4 regions of the Virgibacillus sp. Bac330 genome follow, and region 2 is predicted to be linked to each of the others. Evidence: riboswitches for the same ligand, from Rfam matches in the RefSeq annotation. Region 2 holds a riboswitch; each other region holds the start of a gene.
What was found. A riboswitch is a leader RNA that binds a small molecule or an ion and turns the genes downstream of it on or off. The one in region 2 is predicted to bind S-adenosylmethionine.
Positions count from the first base shown of each region.

Region 1: linked by a shared signal. The riboswitch ahead of metK (methionine adenosyltransferase) and the one ahead of D9780_RS18355 (methionine ABC transporter ATP-binding protein) in region 2 are both predicted to bind S-adenosylmethionine.
Region 3: linked by a shared signal. The riboswitch ahead of D9780_RS13705 (homocysteine S-methyltransferase family protein) and the one ahead of D9780_RS18355 (methionine ABC transporter ATP-binding protein) in region 2 are both predicted to bind S-adenosylmethionine.
Region 4: linked by a shared signal. The riboswitch ahead of D9780_RS10815 (methionine ABC transporter ATP-binding protein) and the one ahead of D9780_RS18355 (methionine ABC transporter ATP-binding protein) in region 2 are both predicted to bind S-adenosylmethionine.

Region 1 is NZ_CP033048.1:1,032,571-1,036,741, reverse strand. Features, by position in the region: gene metK (methionine adenosyltransferase) at 500-1,705, opposite strand; SAM riboswitch class I at 2,039-2,151, opposite strand; gene pckA (phosphoenolpyruvate carboxykinase (ATP)) at 2,496-4,082, shown strand.
Region 2 is NZ_CP033048.1:3,950,802-3,954,972, forward strand. Features, by position in the region: gene serS (serine--tRNA ligase) at 273-1,547, shown strand; SAM riboswitch class I at 1,769-1,875, shown strand; SAM riboswitch class I at 2,011-2,114, shown strand; gene D9780_RS18355 (methionine ABC transporter ATP-binding protein) at 2,361-3,392, shown strand; gene D9780_RS18360 (methionine ABC transporter permease) at 3,382-4,032, shown strand; gene D9780_RS18365 (MetQ/NlpA family ABC transporter substrate-binding protein) at 4,141-4,171, shown strand, end outside.
Region 3 is NZ_CP033048.1:2,961,969-2,966,139, forward strand. Features, by position in the region: SAM riboswitch class I at 680-781, shown strand; gene D9780_RS13700 (methionine biosynthesis PLP-dependent protein) at 877-1,977, shown strand; SAM riboswitch class I at 2,211-2,311, shown strand; gene D9780_RS13705 (homocysteine S-methyltransferase family protein) at 2,542-3,591, shown strand; gene D9780_RS13710 (DUF4177 domain-containing protein) at 3,708-3,920, opposite strand.
Region 4 is NZ_CP033048.1:2,315,427-2,319,597, reverse strand. Features, by position in the region: gene D9780_RS10825 (toprim domain-containing protein) at 635-991, shown strand; gene D9780_RS10820 (thioredoxin family protein) at 1,014-1,328, shown strand; SAM riboswitch class I at 1,397-1,511, shown strand; gene D9780_RS10815 (methionine ABC transporter ATP-binding protein) at 1,612-2,643, shown strand; gene D9780_RS10810 (methionine ABC transporter permease) at 2,633-3,301, shown strand; gene D9780_RS10805 (MetQ/NlpA family ABC transporter substrate-binding protein) at 3,383-4,171, shown strand, end outside.

The DNA.
Region 1 (4,171 bases), 1.5 Mb from region 2:
ACACCGAACGTTCGTTAAAAACTTTTAGAAAAACTTGGTATGTGTCAAGTTTTTCTCGACATAGTTATAACCTCTATATTTCCAGCACTCTATTTATGTACATTTTTAGTGACCGCTACGGAAAAACACTACACTTCCCTTGGTCTGGCGCTTAGCTCCTCGAATAAAGAAGTCGCTTTTTTTCTGCGGCGTCTTCCCGCTACGCTTTCCTACAGGACAAGGAAAGTTACGTAAGTGAAACACCTCCATCATTTTCGAAGAGTCTCCGTGTTTTTCCTCCGTTAGCTTAACCGTATCAACTATAACACTCCTCAAACTTCCACTTAACGGGATGGAAAATCTTACAACTACCGAGTTATCGCTTGTTGGTCTGCTTATCACATTTCACAAACCAAAAACCTGAGAAAAAAGCATGATAGAAACCTCTTTCTTCCCCTTCCTTACAGTAAAACAAAAACATGACCTCTCCAGCGACCGAAAAGTCATGCTATTGCTCACTCTACTGCTGTTCTTTTACTAATGCAATTAATTCTTCTACTTTATCCGTTTTTTCCCAAGGAAATACAACATCTGTACGCCCAAAGTGACCATATGCAGCTGTATTTCTAAATATTGGCTGTTGTAAATCAAGCATACGAATAATCCCAGCAGGACGAAGGTCGAACAACTTCCTCACAGCTTGAACCAATACATCTTCACGAACGATTCCTGTTCCAAACGTATCAATAGCAATTGACACCGGTTCTGCTACACCAATTGCATAAGCTAGTTGAACTTCACAACTTTTAGCTAATTTTGCAGCGACAATGTTTTTTGCAACATATCTTGCTGCATAAGCGGCAGAACGATCTACTTTCGTTGCATCTTTACCACTAAATGCTCCACCGCCATGTCGTGCATAACCACCATACGTATCCACAATAATTTTTCTTCCAGTTAAACCTGCATCACCTTGTGGACCACCTATCACAAATCGCCCAGTTGGATTGATAAAGTATTTTGTTGTTTTATCTAACAAATGTGCTGGGACTACTGGAGAAATAACATGCTTCAGTAAATCTTGTTCAATTTGCTCCACAGTTACATCTTGATGGTGCTGCGTGGAAATGACGATGGTATCAACTCGAATAGGTTGCCCATCTTCTCCATATTCGATGGTTACTTGTGTTTTTCCATCTGGTCTCAAGTAATCTAAGATATGCCTTTTACGAACATCTGCCAAACGTTTAGCTAACTTATGTGCTAAAGAAATCGGTAGTGGCATTAATTCTTCCGTTTCATCGCAAGCGAATCCAAACATTAAACCTTGGTCACCAGCTCCAATAGCATCGATTTCTTGCTCGCTCATTCGTCCCTGTCTTGCTTCCAATGCCTTATTTACGCCTCCAGCAATGTCTGGAGATTGCTCATCTATTGCCGTTAATACAGCACAAGTTTTGGCATCAAAACCAAATTTTGCTCGCGTATAACCTATCTCTTCAACTGTTTTCCGTACGACTGCTGGGATATCAACATAAGTAGTCGTAGATATTTCACCTGCCACTAATACAAGACCTGTCGTAACGGTTGTCTCGCATGCAACACGTGCATAAGGGTCCGATTGTAATATTTCATCTAAGATAGCATCAGAAATTTGATCTGATATTTTATCAGGGTGACCTTCTGTTACAGATTCAGAAGTAAATAAACGTCGATTCGTAGCCATTTTGCTACTTCCTCCTTTAAAATCAGATACGGAACTCTATATAACGTGAAAATTTACTTAATTGGTGTTTTCTCTGACACACGATAAACAAAAGAAATCTAAAATGACATTATTATAAGATATGCATATATAATGACAAGAACAAATACTTCTAGTTATCCTGCGCTAGATTGCCTGTATCCATTCAACAATAGAAAAACTTGACTTAAACGCCAAGTTCCTATGGCGAAAGCGGTAGTCTTCCTTATACTATGAGCTTAAAATTTATACTTTTCTACAGTATAAAAAATCCCTTCCTGCTTATCATGAGGAAAGGGAATAGCGATCCTTTCGCTCTTATTGTTCAAGGTTTCGTATGACCTTGCATCAGGTTAGCACCTTTTCACAAATGCGTGATGGTTGCTGGGTTTCTTCGGGGCTGTCCCTCCACCAACTCTGAATAAGAGATCCGTTCGCAATTCAGCTTACCGAAATAGTAGGTTTCTGTCAATTAATTTGGGTGTATTTTCAATCACTTTACCAACATACTAGTAGAAAACTTAGCTTGTCACCAAGTCTTATGAGAAAGCCTTGTTTTTCTCTTAAATCTACAAAACCTAAAATTTGTACTTTTCTATAATGTAAGAAAAACCAGAGATGCATATAAATTCTTCTTTAATTTTTTATATTTCATCACATTTAGTATGGACTATTTGAATAAATGTGTTATACTATTTACAGATTAAACACATGAAATACGTTCTTCTTCCATGAACATGAATAAATTTGAGTTAAAAGGCAGGTATTTTTAATGAAAACGGTAGAAAAATCATTTGTAACCGAATTATATGCACATCCTCATTTGTTGTCGAATTTATCTGTACCACAACTTGTAGAAAAAATTTTAGCTAGAAATGAAGGAAAGTTATCAGCAACTGGTGCTGTTCAAGCTGAAACAGGAGCTTATACTGGTCGCTCTCCTAAAGATAAATTTATTGTAGAAGATGAAATGAGCGAAAAGTATGTTGATTGGGGAACGGTAAATCGGTCCGTTAACGAAGAGACTTTCAATAAGCTTTATCAAAAAGTCGTTGCCTATTTAAAAAACAAGTCGGAAATCTTTCATTTTAAAGGATATGCTGGAGCAGACCATGAATACCGTCTCCCTTTGCAAGTGATTAATGAATATGCATGGCACAATCTCTTTGCCAGACAATTATTTATCACACCTACGAAGGAAGAACTAGAAAAGCATCAGCCAGAATTTACTGTTATATCTGCACCAACATTTAAAGCTGACCCAAAAGTAGACGGTACAAATTCAGAAGCATTTATTCTGGTATCCTTTAAACAACGTATTGTATTAATAGGTGGAACGGAGTATGCTGGCGAAATTAAAAAATCTATTTTTTCCGTTATGAACTATTTATTACCACAACGTAATGTATTATCGATGCATTGCTCTGCTAACGTAGGTAATGAAGGTGACGTTGCCTTATTTTTTGGTTTGTCAGGAACAGGAAAAACTACGCTATCCGCTGACCCATATCGTCGTCTAATTGGTGATGATGAGCACGGTTGGGGTCCTAATGGTGTATTTAATATCGAGGGCGGATGTTACGCTAAATGTATCAATCTATCTCAGGAAAAGGAACCACAAATTTATGATGCCATTAAATTTGGTACAGTATTAGAAAACGTCGTTTTAGATGAACAATCTAGAATTCCTGATTATGATAACACAAGCTTAACAGAAAACACGCGCGCAGCATATCCGTTAGAGAACATGGATAATATTGCAATTCCTAGTATGGCAGGACACCCGAATACAATTATTTTTCTAACTGCAGATGCGTCCGGAACATTACCTCCAATTAGTAAATTAACAAAAGAACAGGCTATGTATCACTTTCTAAGTGGCTATACGAGTAAATTAGCAGGTACAGAAAGAGGCGTAACAGAACCACAGGCGACCTTTTCAGCTTGTTTCGGTTCTCCGTTCCTCCCGTTAGCACCATCTAAATATGCCGCTATGCTAGGGGAGAAAATTGATGCCTATCAATCAAATGTCTTCCTCGTTAATACTGGTTGGACAGGAGGATCCTACGGTGTAGGAAAGCGTATGAAGCTATCTTATACACGTGCTATGATTCATTCCGCTCTAGAAGGAGAATTACATGGCGTAGAAACAACAAAAGATCAAGTTTTCGGATTGGAGATTCCAATGCATGTGCCTGGAGTCCCAGATGAAGTATTAATTCCGAAAAACACGTGGCAAGATAAAGCCGCTTATGACCAAACAGCAAAACAGCTTGCAATGAAATTTCATGAGAATTTCAAACAATTTACGGAAGCTCGTGAAGATATTGCTAATGCTGGCCCTAGTTTTAAGGGTTAACTTATGTTTCCTCATCCCAAAAGGAATTTTATATAAAGTATTACCATAGCAGTTACTGCTGCATATCGACCTCAAAAAGAGGTCGATTT
Region 2 (4,171 bases):
GTATATACACTATAGGAAAGTATAAAAGTTTAAAGGTTTATAGTATAAGATAAACTACGCCTTTCGCCATAAGGACTTGGCGACAAGCCAAGTTTTTCTAAAAGTTATAGGTTAAAAATGGCTCGCATTGTTAAAACGTGTTTTAAACCTATAGAAGAAAGAGTTATAGTATAAAACGTTTAGCACTCTTTTGCCTAAGAAATTAGCGACAAGCTAATTTCTACTTAAATAAGGGATCCATTTTAATATTAATCATATAAGGAGGAACTCAAATGTTAGATATGAAATTTCTACGTCACCATTTCCAAGAAGTAAAACAAAAATTAGCGCATCGTGGTGAGGATTTGTCAGAATTAGATCATTTTGGCGAGTTAGATGAAAAGCGTCGTCAACTGATTTCCGAAACAGAGCAGTTAAAAGCGAAGCGAAATGAAGTATCGAAACAAATCTCTGTACTAAAACGAGAAAAGCAAGATGCTGAGCTTGCGATTAAAGAAATGCGAGAAGTAGGCGACCAAATTGCTGAGTTGGATAGTGAATTAAAGCAAATTAATGAACATTTAGAACAAATCATGTTGTCTATTCCTAATATTCCTCATGAAAGTGTACCAATTGGTGAAGATGAAGACGATAATGTCGAGGTGCGGAGTTGGGGAGAGAAGACGCCATTTTCCTATGAGCCAAAGCCTCACTGGGATGTAGCAACAGACTTAGACATCGTTGACTTTGAACGAGCTGGCAAAGTGACTGGGAGCAGGTTTGTCTTTTATAAAGGACTTGGTGCAAGATTAGAGCGTGCATTATGGAACCTTATGTTAGATTTCCATGTGGATGAACATGGCTATGAAGAAATGTTGCCACCGCAAATTGTGAATCGAACTAGTATGACTGGGACTGGGCAATTACCTAAATTTGCTGAAGACGCCTTTAAACTAGAAGAATGGGATTATTATTTAGCTCCGACTGCAGAAGTGCCAGTAACAAATTATTATCGTGATGATATTTTAAAGATAGATGATTTACCGAAAAAATTCGCTGCATTTAGTAGCTGTTTTCGTTCTGAAGCAGGGTCTGCTGGCAGAGATACAAGAGGTCTGATTCGTCAGCATCAATTTAATAAAGTCGAGCTTGTCCATTTTGTTAAACCGGAAGAGTCCTATGAGACATTGGAAGTGTTAACAAACCATGCAGAGAAAATATTACAGTTACTAGAGCTTCCTTATCGTGTGATGAGTATGTGTACCGGAGATTTAGGCTTTACAGCTGCTAAGAAGTACGATATAGAAGTATGGATTCCTAGTCAGCATACGTATCGGGAAATTTCTTCTTGCTCTAATTTTGAAGACTTCCAGGCTAGACGGGCTAATATTCGTTTTCGTAGAGAAGCAAAAGCAAAACCAGAATTTGTGCATACTTTAAACGGTTCTGGATTGGCTATTGGTCGAACTGTTGCAGCTATATTGGAAAATTATCAGCAAGAGGATGGGACGGTTGTAATTCCAAAAGCATTGCGTCCATATATGGGAGGAAAAGAGGTCATCAAATAAGTGAATGCAACCATTTACGTGTGAGCCAAATGGTAAAAAGAAGAGCAAAGTCGTATTCTTAGTTTATTGACGACGACTGGAGGAACGGTTCATGTCGACGAGTTTTATTGCAATAACGGCATGGCGATAGCCAATCTTTTCTAAAAAAACTGTTTGACATGTAAAGGAAACCATAGTATGATTTAACACAATATCTTGTTTAAAAATAAATATAATAATTCTTCTTATTCAGAGAGGTGGAGGGAATTGGCCCTTAGAAGCCTCGGCAGCGGACTCGTAAGTAGTACTGTGCTAAATCCAACAAGCAAACATGCTTGAAAAATAAGAAGTGGAAACCAATAGATTGGAATTCCCTTCTTATTTCGTATAAGGAGGGATTTCTTTTTACCCAATAGGAAAGGATAGAATTTTCAGTTTACAATTTAAGCAAAACGATGGTGTTACTGCAAAAAAAATAACATACTTCTTATCAAGAGAGGTGGAGGGACTGGCCCTTAGAAGCCTCGGCAGCGGACTCATATGAGTACTGTGCCAAATCCAGCAAACAAGTAGTTTGCAAGATAAGAAGAGGAAATGTATGAATAATACCTCTTCTTATGGAAGGGGTATTTTTTATACTAAAAATGAAGAGTTTTAAAGTATAAGAAAAACTACGCCTTTCGCCATGAAATTAGGAGACAAGCCAAGTTTTAATACAAAATGATTAGAACATCTTTATTAATTGTGGCAAAGCTAGATGTATGGCAATTGTTTCACATGGAACAATTGCCATACAAAGCGATTTTAAGTGAAAAAGAATGGGGGATTGGTTCGATGATTATATTTGATCAGGTAACGAAAATTTATGAAGGAAAAGGTCATTCTGTAAAAGCATTACAAAACGTGGATTTACAGGTGAAAAAAGGAGAAATATATGGCGTGATTGGATTTAGTGGTGCAGGAAAAAGCTCGCTCATTCGCTGTGTAAATGCTTTAGAACGCCCGTCATCTGGAAGAGTAATCGTGGATGGGAAAAATCTCTTACAATTAACTGCAAAAGAAGTACGTGAAGCAAAACGAAATATCGGTATGATTTTTCAACATTTTAATCTTTTACATTCAAAAACAGTGTTTACGAATGTAGCGATGCCCCTACTAGTGGCAAAACGCCCTAAAGAGGAAGTGAGAAAAAGAGTATTAGAGTTACTCGCTTTTGTCGGTTTAGAAGATAAAGCAAACAGTTACCCCGATCAGCTATCTGGAGGGCAAAAGCAACGTGTAGGGATAGCCCGTGCTTTAGTGACGAATCCGAAAGTGCTTTTATGTGATGAGGCAACATCTGCACTTGATCCAGAAACAACAAAAGCTATTCTTCAACTGTTAAAACAGGTAAATCAAGCATATGGAGTGACGATTTTAATGATTACGCATGAGATGAGTGCCATTCGAGAGATTTGTGATCAGGTTGCTGTTTTAGATCAAGGAAAAATAGTGGAGTCGGGCAGTGTATTTCAAGTATTTTCAAAACCAAAAACAGCGATTGCTGCTAAGTTTGTACGTTCTGTGATGAATGACCATATACCAGAGTCGATTTATGCTTTACTTCGTGAACAGCGAGAAGACCGGCATATATATCGCATTGTGTTTGTCGGTAATAGTGCAGGCGAGCCTTTATTATCACAAGTTGCTAAAACGTATACCGTAGATGTCAATATACTGTATGGCAGCATTACAGAATTACAGGGGATTCCTTTTGGCAATTTAATCGTTCAATTTTCAGGTGCGGAGAAGGAGATGAAACGTGCTTTGCTACATATTCATCAACAAAAGGTTACTGTAAAGGAAGTGTTAGCAGATGTTAGTTGATCAGGAACAACTCTTACAAGCTATATGGGAAACGGTCGTCATGGTTGGCGTATCATTGATTTTCTCCTTTTTTATCGGATTGGTATTAGGTGTGTTACTAGTTGTAACGAGAAAGGGGCACCTTTTGGAAAATCAAATTATTTTCACTATATTAAACGCAGGAATAAATATATTTCGTTCTATCCCCTTCATTATTTTAATGGTAGCCGTTATCCCATTCACAAGACTGATTGTTGGTACTTCGATTGGAACTGCCGCTGCCATTGTGCCAATGATATTATTTGCTGGTCCTTATATTGCTAGATTAATTGAAAACTCGTTACTAGAAGTTGATCAAGGGGTTATAGAAGCAGCACAAGCCATGGGAGCAACGCCATGGCAGATTATGACTCGTTTTCTTTTACCAGAAGCATTAAGTTCTTTATTATTAGGCATTACGATTGCAACGATTGGTTTAGTAGGAGCTTCTGCAATGGCTGGGGCAGTTGGTGGTGGAGGCCTTGGTGATTTAGCTATAACATATGGCTACCAGCGTTTTGATACGGTTGTGATGCTCCTTACTGTAGGGATCCTTATTATTATGGTACAAGGATTACAGTCCCTCGGAAATTACTTAGCCAGACGAGTGCGACGAAGATAATAAAATTGACTGGGAACGTGGTAGGATATGCTCAGAGGAATACGTAGTAAGCATGAAAACAGGTGGATGAGTAAAAAACACTTGAAAATATATACGAGGAGAGTTTTTATGAAAAGATTAGCCATTTTATTCTCTTTAT
Region 3 (4,171 bases), 990 kb from region 2:
GATTTCAGTGCGAGAGAGCGTAATTGTGACGAACATGAGCGATTTCTGCGCGGGAGAGAGCGGATTGTGACGAGCAGGAGCGATTTCAACGCGGAGCGAGCGAGATTACGACGAACATGAGCGATTTTAAGCGCGGGGCGTGCGGATTTGCAACGAACATGAGCGCATTACGGACAGGAGCGAGCGTATTTCATGCGAGTATGAGCGATTTCAGCGCAGAAGAGAGCGGAATTACGACGAACATGAGCGATTTCTGCGCGGGGCGTGCAGATTGCGACGAACATGAGCGATTTCAACGCGGGGCGTGCGGATTTGCGACGAGCATGAGCGCATTCCGGACAGGAGCGAGCGTATTTCATGCGAGCATGAGCGATTTCAAGCGCGGGGGCGTGCGGATTTGCGACGAGCATAACCTTTTTATTTTTATTCTACGAGCAAATACATTGGCTACGCAAGTTCATTCCTCCAATTATACATCTTTCATAATCTTTTGGTGAATGATTACCACGATGAGAACCTTCCGCAAAAACTATATTATTCTGGCTACGTTTCGAGCACAAAAAAGATTCACCACAGTTGGAAGAAGCCGAACCCTTAAATTGTGGAGACAAAATCCCCTTGACTTTTATGGAACTTCATTGTATTCTAAAATTCAATCTTTTAAAATTTAATAAAAATTTTCTTATCCAGAGAGGTGGAGGGACTGGCCCTTTGATACCTCGGCAACAGACCGCATGCGGTACTGTGCCAATTCCAGAAGCATAGCGCTTGAAGATAAGAAGAAGATCCTTTTCAACATATTAGGAAACCTCTTCTTATTTCAAGGAGAGGTTTTTTGCATCCTCTCCTTGTAACCATTTTTAAGGAGATGATAAAGTGTTACAACAAACACGTGAAACTAGCATGGTGCAACTAGGAAACCGAAGTGATCTTCGTACTGGAGCAGTTAATCCACCTATTTATTTATCAACTGCATTCAAACATGATGGCATTGGACAGTCAACCGGGTATGATTACAGTCGCACGAAAAATCCAACTCGATCCCTGTTAGAAGAAGGTGTTGCGAAGTTAGAATCTGGTAAGCAAGCTTTTGCTTGTAGTTCAGGCATGGCAGCTATACAGCTTGTTCTTTCCCTTTTTCAAGCTGGTGATGAAATCATTGCTTCAGAAGATATTTATGGTGGGACGTATCGTTTGTTGGAACAGTACACAAGAGCATACCATTTTAACATCTGTTATGATCCCTTTACCAATTTCAAAGAAACGGAAACAAATATAACGAATAAAACAAAAGCAATATTTATTGAAACACCGACAAATCCATTAATGCAGGAAATAGATATTACCTCTATTGCTCATCTAACTAAAAAACATGATCTATTGCTTATTGTTGACAACACATTCCTTACACCCTATTTGCAACGCCCTTTAGAACTTGGCGCTGATATTGTTATTCATAGTGCAACAAAGTATATTGGTGGGCACAATGACGTATTAGCTGGTTTAGTAGTTACCGACGATGAACCGATCTGTGAACAACTTGCTATAATGCATAATACATCTGGGGCAGTACTCTCTCCATTTGACAGTTGGTTGTTAATTAGAGGATTAAAAACGCTATCCTTGCGTATGGAAAAGCACGAAACAAATGCCCAAGAGTTAGCCCATTTTTTAAACAACCATCAAGCAGTAAAAGAGGTGCTTTATCCTGGCAAAGGTGGTATGTTATCTTTTCGTTTACATGATAACAAGTGTGTAGATCCTTTTTTACAGCAATTACAACTGATTACCTTCGCTGAAAGTCTAGGTGGTGTGGAAAGTTTTATCACGTATCCATCAACACAAACACATGCGGATATTCCCATTAATAAACGTACTAAGCGTGGCATTGATGACTGTTTATTACGCTTTTCTGTCGGAATAGAGCATGTGAATGATTTAAAACATGATTTGCAGAACGCATTACAGGCATTTTAAATTTGGGCTTGACGGGGCTTTATAACTAAGTTTTATTTAATTCATAATAAATAGGGTGCTAGCTCTCACCCAAAGCTAACCATAACTATTTTTTCGAAATAGGTTGACATTGAATTTTTTTCCGTTTATAGTATAACTTACATTCAGAATAATAATAATTTACAAACTTCAATTTAATGGTTTCTTTAACCGTCAACTGTAAATCTTTATTATTCCACAACTTTATAGGATTTATCTTATCCAGAGAGGTGGAGGGACTGGCCCTTTGATACCTCAGCAACAGGCATCTTTTGCACTGTGCTAATTCCAGAAGCGTAACGCTTGAAGATAAGAAGAGTCGCCATTTGGAATCTATCCTCTTCTTATTCATAAGAAGGGGGTTTTTATGTTCCAATAATTCGCGATGGAAGCTCACATAGGTGAAGCAACTAAAAAAACGATTTTTTAATGAAAGGGGGAGGTAATTTTACCATGAAGTAAATATCGAAGTGGTGGCTCTTGCTATATACTTTGTACCACATTTTTTACGAAGCAAAGCTTTCAAAATAAAAGGAGGAGTTTAACATGAAACGCAGCTTACAACAAAGATTACAGGAAGGTACGGTTATTGTTGGGGAAGGTTATTTATTTGAATTAGAGCGCAGAGGATATTTACAAGCAGGTTCTTTTGTACCAGAAGTCGCATTAGATAATCCGCAAGCTCTGAAACAAGCTTATCGCGATTTTATGAATGCAGGCTCAGACGTCGTACTCGCATTTACTTACAACGGAAACCGAGAGAAGATGCGAATCATTGGTAAGGAAGAATTGCTCGAGCCGTTAAACAGGAACGCCATTCAGCTAGCAAAAGAAGTCGCCAAAGAACATCCTGTAGAAGAAGCACTCGTTGCTGGAAATATTTCTAACACGAATATTTTCGATCCGAATGACCCAGCTTCCAAAGAGCAAGTAAGGAGTATTTTCGCCGAGATGGTGCAATGGTGTAAAGAAGAAGGTGTTGATTTCGTAAACGGAGAAACATTTTATTATTATGAAGAAGCTCTAATCGCTTTAGAAGAAATTACGAAACAAGAACTCCCAGCCGTCATCACTTTTGGTCTTATGGGCGAAAACATTCTAAGGGACGGGTATACCGTGGAGGAAGCTTGCCAATTACTATCTGAAAAAGGAGCGCTCGTCGTCGGAATGAATTGCTTCCGTGGCCCTGATACCATCCAGCCCTTTGTAGCTAAAATAAGAGAGGCAGTCAAAGGTTATATTGGGGCATTACCAATACCTTATCGAACAACAGAGGCACACCCAACCTTTTTCAATTTGCCGGATGGAGGTTGCAGTTGCCATTTACCTACAGAAACGACGTTCCCAACGGCACTTGATCCACTTTACCACAACCGCTACGAATTAGCAGCTTGGGCGAAAAAAGCAAAAGACATCGGTGTGAACTATATTGGTCTATGCTGTGGCGCATCGCCTGCAATGTTACGTGCTGTTGCAGAAGCTGTCGGTAAAGAAACGGTTAATTCCAAATACTCGCCAAATATGGAAAAGCACTTTTTATTTGGTACTGACAAAACGTTGAAAAAACATAATCTAGAATACCGCTCCAAGGCTTAGAGGGTTGTTGGATAAGCATTTTTAAAAATATCATCCGCTGACAAGTTTTAATTTAGAGAGGAACTCCCATCAGAGCAATGACGGGGAGTTCCTTTAAATATAATTTGAACATCTTTCTACATTTTACATTCTTTATATCGCTTTTCATTTAAAGAGATTTGGTTAAAGTTCACACTAATATCCCTCATACTACCTCCAATTTGAGGAAAAACGTTTACTAATTCCCAACCTTGTTTTTCGTATTCATTTAATTTATCTTCAAATTCCTCTCGATCAGCTGAATCGATCCCTAATGTCCAAGTTTCTACAGCGTATTCCCAGGCACCCACGTCGCATCTTCCATATGTACTATACCTTTTCTAACAGCAATTATTTTTTTCATTGCATACTAAAAAAGTACATGTCTATACTAACGAATTTATTTCCGGTTTACAACGCACAGGAAAACTACTTTTTACTAACAGGCAGGATAATGGAAATAAAAGTCGAAATCATGTGTAAAGGCAATCTAGTGAGGACACTTTACACTTTAATTGGAGGACTAGCGGGATGAAAATTTTAGAAGACATCCCTTGTTGCC
Region 4 (4,171 bases), 1.6 Mb from region 2:
ACTAGGCTTGTCGCCAAAGTCTTATGGCGAAAGCCTTTGTTTTGGTCTAGGAAATTATAAATTTTAGCAGCTGTGGATAAACTAACTAAGTTATTTAGCCACGTCCGGCTCCAGTGGCCAGCAACTAGGCAACTTCACACCATTGCCCTAAGCTAAGTCATCATTGATTCGTGCGAAATAGGAAGGCCGACTAAAGACGGGCTTGCAGGAGTATGCTTTCTAAAACTTTCGTTGATTCGTTCCACTCTCTACGTTGCTAACCAGGCGCCCCGAGCCTTTGTTCTTCTTATATTATAAACCTGAAAAACTTGATACTTTCTTATAGTGTGTGAACAAAGCTGATTGCAATGCTTTGCAATCAACTTTGTTTATAAGATTGTTAATAATTGTCCGTCTGCCACATAAACTAGGAGTAAACTTATAGGTAATATGAAAACAAGCATTATAGTACAGAGATGACGTCCTGCTAAATGATGTATACATTCAATAGTCAAAAAGCCTCCTAGCTATGCAGTTATCCTTTTGTAAGTAGTATATATTCCCAGCTAGGTTTGCACTATTGAAAGACAGCTAAAGTAAATAAAATATATTTTATTGCAAGCTTGTTGCTTGATTTTTCAAGGAGTGCTGTGTGATGATTACAAATGGATCAGAAAAGGTTATGATTGTAGAAGGATTGACTGATAAGAAGCAAGTGAATAAAGTGATTGCCGAAGAGATCACCATTGTTTGCACAAATGGAACGCTTGGAGTAGAGAGATTTGATCACATGTTGGAAGAATATGGTTTAGATGATAAGGATGTTTTTATTCTTGTCGACGAAGATCCTTCTGGCATCAAGCTTCGTAAACAACTAGCAAGAGAATTGCCACATGCAGAACATGTATATGTAAGTAGCGAATACAGAGAAGTAGCTACGACACCTGAAAATGTACTAGCTCAAGTTTTAGTGAGTAAACGAATAGCGGTTAATCCTATATTTCTGATTTAATTTAAAGTAAAAAGGTGATAGTTTGCAACAAGTAACAAAAGAGCAACTACAGCAATCCAATTACTTTCTTTATATTTATACACCACTTTGCGGAACGTGTAATCTTGCTAAAAGTATGTTGCTTAAAATGGAACAAATGCAAAAGCAAGAGCTATTTTTAGAAATGAATGCATCACTACATCCAGAATTTATGCAAACGCATCAAATAGCAAGTGTTCCTTGTTTGCTTATAAAGAAAGATGGAGAGCTCGTTGAAAAAATGTATGCATTTCGTGATGTAGCAAATATATACCAACACTTGATCATGCATAGACCAGAATTGTTTTCATTTCGATAGTAAAATTACATTGACAGATAGCAAGCAACGTGTTATTATGATTTCTATTCCAATTAAATAATAATTAACTCTTATCTTGAGCGGTGGAGGGACTGGCCCTACGAACCCGCGGCAACCTTCAAATAAATGTTTTATTTTGAAAGGTGCTAATTCCTGCAAGGCTTATGTCTTGGTAGATGAGGGGACATTTTGACATGTATACGTCTTTCTGTTCTCTTGCAGAAAGGCGTTTTTAATTGCTGATGTGGGCATAATAGTAAAGGGACAAAAAGGAGGACTAAGTGTGATATCGATAGAGGGTTTGCGTAAAGTTTTTACTGCAAACAAGACAGAAACAACGGCTGTTGACGATGTAACCCTTTCGATTAAACAAGGAGATATCTTTGGTGTGATCGGTTATAGTGGTGCAGGAAAAAGTACGTTTGTGCGATTACTGAATCGTTTAGAAGAACCTACAGGTGGTAAGATTTTTATTCGTAATCAAGAAATAACAGCATTAAAAAAGAATGAATTGCGGTTAGCTAGACAAGATATTGGCATGGTATTCCAGCATTTTAATTTGTTATGGTCACGTACTGTAAAAGAAAATATAGCTTTCCCATTAGAAATAGCAGGTGTTGAAAAAGAAGAACGGAACCAACGTGTTCAATCTCTCATTGATTTGGTCGGTTTATCCGGGAAGGAAGCGACCTACCCTTCGCAATTAAGTGGTGGGCAAAAACAACGGGTTGGCATAGCGAGAGCATTAGCAAACAAGCCTTCCGTATTATTATGTGATGAAGCAACATCCGCATTAGATCCAGAAACAACGAATTCTATTTTGGACTTGCTTGTAGATATAAATCAGCAACTAGGCTTAACGATTATATTAATTACACATGAAATGCATGTGATTCGAAAAATATGTAAGCAGGTAGCCGTGATGGAAAATGGAAAAGTGGTAGAACATGGTAATGTATTGGATGTGTTTGCACACCCCAAAAAAGATGTTACGAAAAAGTTCGTTCAACAGCTAATGGGGGATGCAGAAGCCGAGAATGAGTTTGAACATTTAGTTCGCGCATTTGAGAATGGTAAGTTAATTCGTCTCCATTTTGTAGGCGAAACAACGAACGACGCTTTAATTAGTAAGCTTGTAAAGGCGTATAACATTGACATTAGTATTTTACAAGGGAAAATAACGCGAACGCAGGCCGGTGCGTACGGTACGCTATTTATCCAAATGACTGGTGAAGAATTAGAAATTACTAAAGCAATTCAACACGTAACAGAAAAGACTTCCGTAGAGTTAGAGGTGATCCGCGGTGTTCGCTGATTTATTTGCTACTATTAAAGTAGAAGACATTGTAGAAGCAACGAAAGAAACATTTTATATGACGATTATTGCTTTAATTGGAACCTTTATTTTGGGGATTTTACTTGGGTTACTGTTATTTCTCACTAATAAAGGGGGACTGTGGGAAAATAAATGGGTTAACTTTATCACGGCCACATTTGTAAATGTATTCCGTGCTATTCCTTTTATTATATTAATATTATTGTTATTCCCATTTACTGATTTTCTTGTTGGTACGATAAGAGGCCCTAACGCTGCGCTCCCGGCATTAATTATTGGAGCCGCGCCGTTTTATGGACGGTTGGTGGAAATTGCTTTAAGAGAAGTAGATAAAGGTGTCATAGAGGCTGCTAAAGCAATGGGCGCCAAGACCCGAACAATTATTTTTAAAGTATTGTTACCAGAAGCAATGCCAGCTTTAATTTCAGGACTTACCGTTACTGCCATTGCGCTAATAGGTTATACAGCAATGGCAGGAGCAATTGGGTCAGGAGGCCTGGGGAGCTATGCATATTACTCAGGCTTTCAACGTAGAGATTTTGATATTGTTTTACTTTGTTCCGTTATTATTGTGCTCATTGTATTTCTATTTCAATTTATTGGTGATTATATTACACGCAAATTAGATAAAAGATAAAGGAAATTAATAATTATTATAATGAAGTGTAATTTTGACAAGTGTATGCAAATAGAAACTTTGAAAGAGGAGTGTGTCAACATGAAAAAATATATTCTCTCCATTTTAATCCTTACTGCTTTAGGTGGTTTATTAACTGCTTGTGGTGGGGGAGAAGAAAAAGATGATAATAAAATAACCGTCGGGGCTTCAAGTGTACCACACGCAGAAATATTAGCAGAAGCAAAGCCGATTTTAGAAGAAGAAGGGATCACACTGGAAATTAGTGAATACCAAGACTATGTATTACCGAATGATGATCTTGCGAATGGAGAAATTGATGCTAACTATTATCAACACATCCCCTTTCTTGAGCAAACAATTGATGATACAGGTTACGATTTAGATTATATTGCTGGTATTCATATTGAACCGATGGGTGTATATTCCAAAGGCATATCTAGTGTGGAGGATATTCCAGAAGGAACGGAAGTTATTATGAGTAACTCCGTGCCAGATCACGGGCGAATTTTAACTTTGTTTGAAGAACAAGGACTTATTAAAATAGATGAAGATGTAGACAAAGCACGTGCTACTGTTGATGATATAGTAGAAAACCCAAAAAACTTGACTTTTTTACCTGAATATGAGGCTGCTGTCCTTCCAGAATACTATGAAAGGGAAGAGGATGCCCTTGTAGCTATTAATACGAACTATGCTATTGATGCTGGTCTAAAGCCAGAAGAAGACGGTTTATTTATTGAAGGCGATGAATCTACTTATGTGAATGTGTTGGCAGTGAAGAAAGAGGATAAAGACGATGAAGCATTAAATAAATTAGCTGAGATCTTACAATCAGAAGAAATTCAAGCTTTTATGAGGGAGAAATAT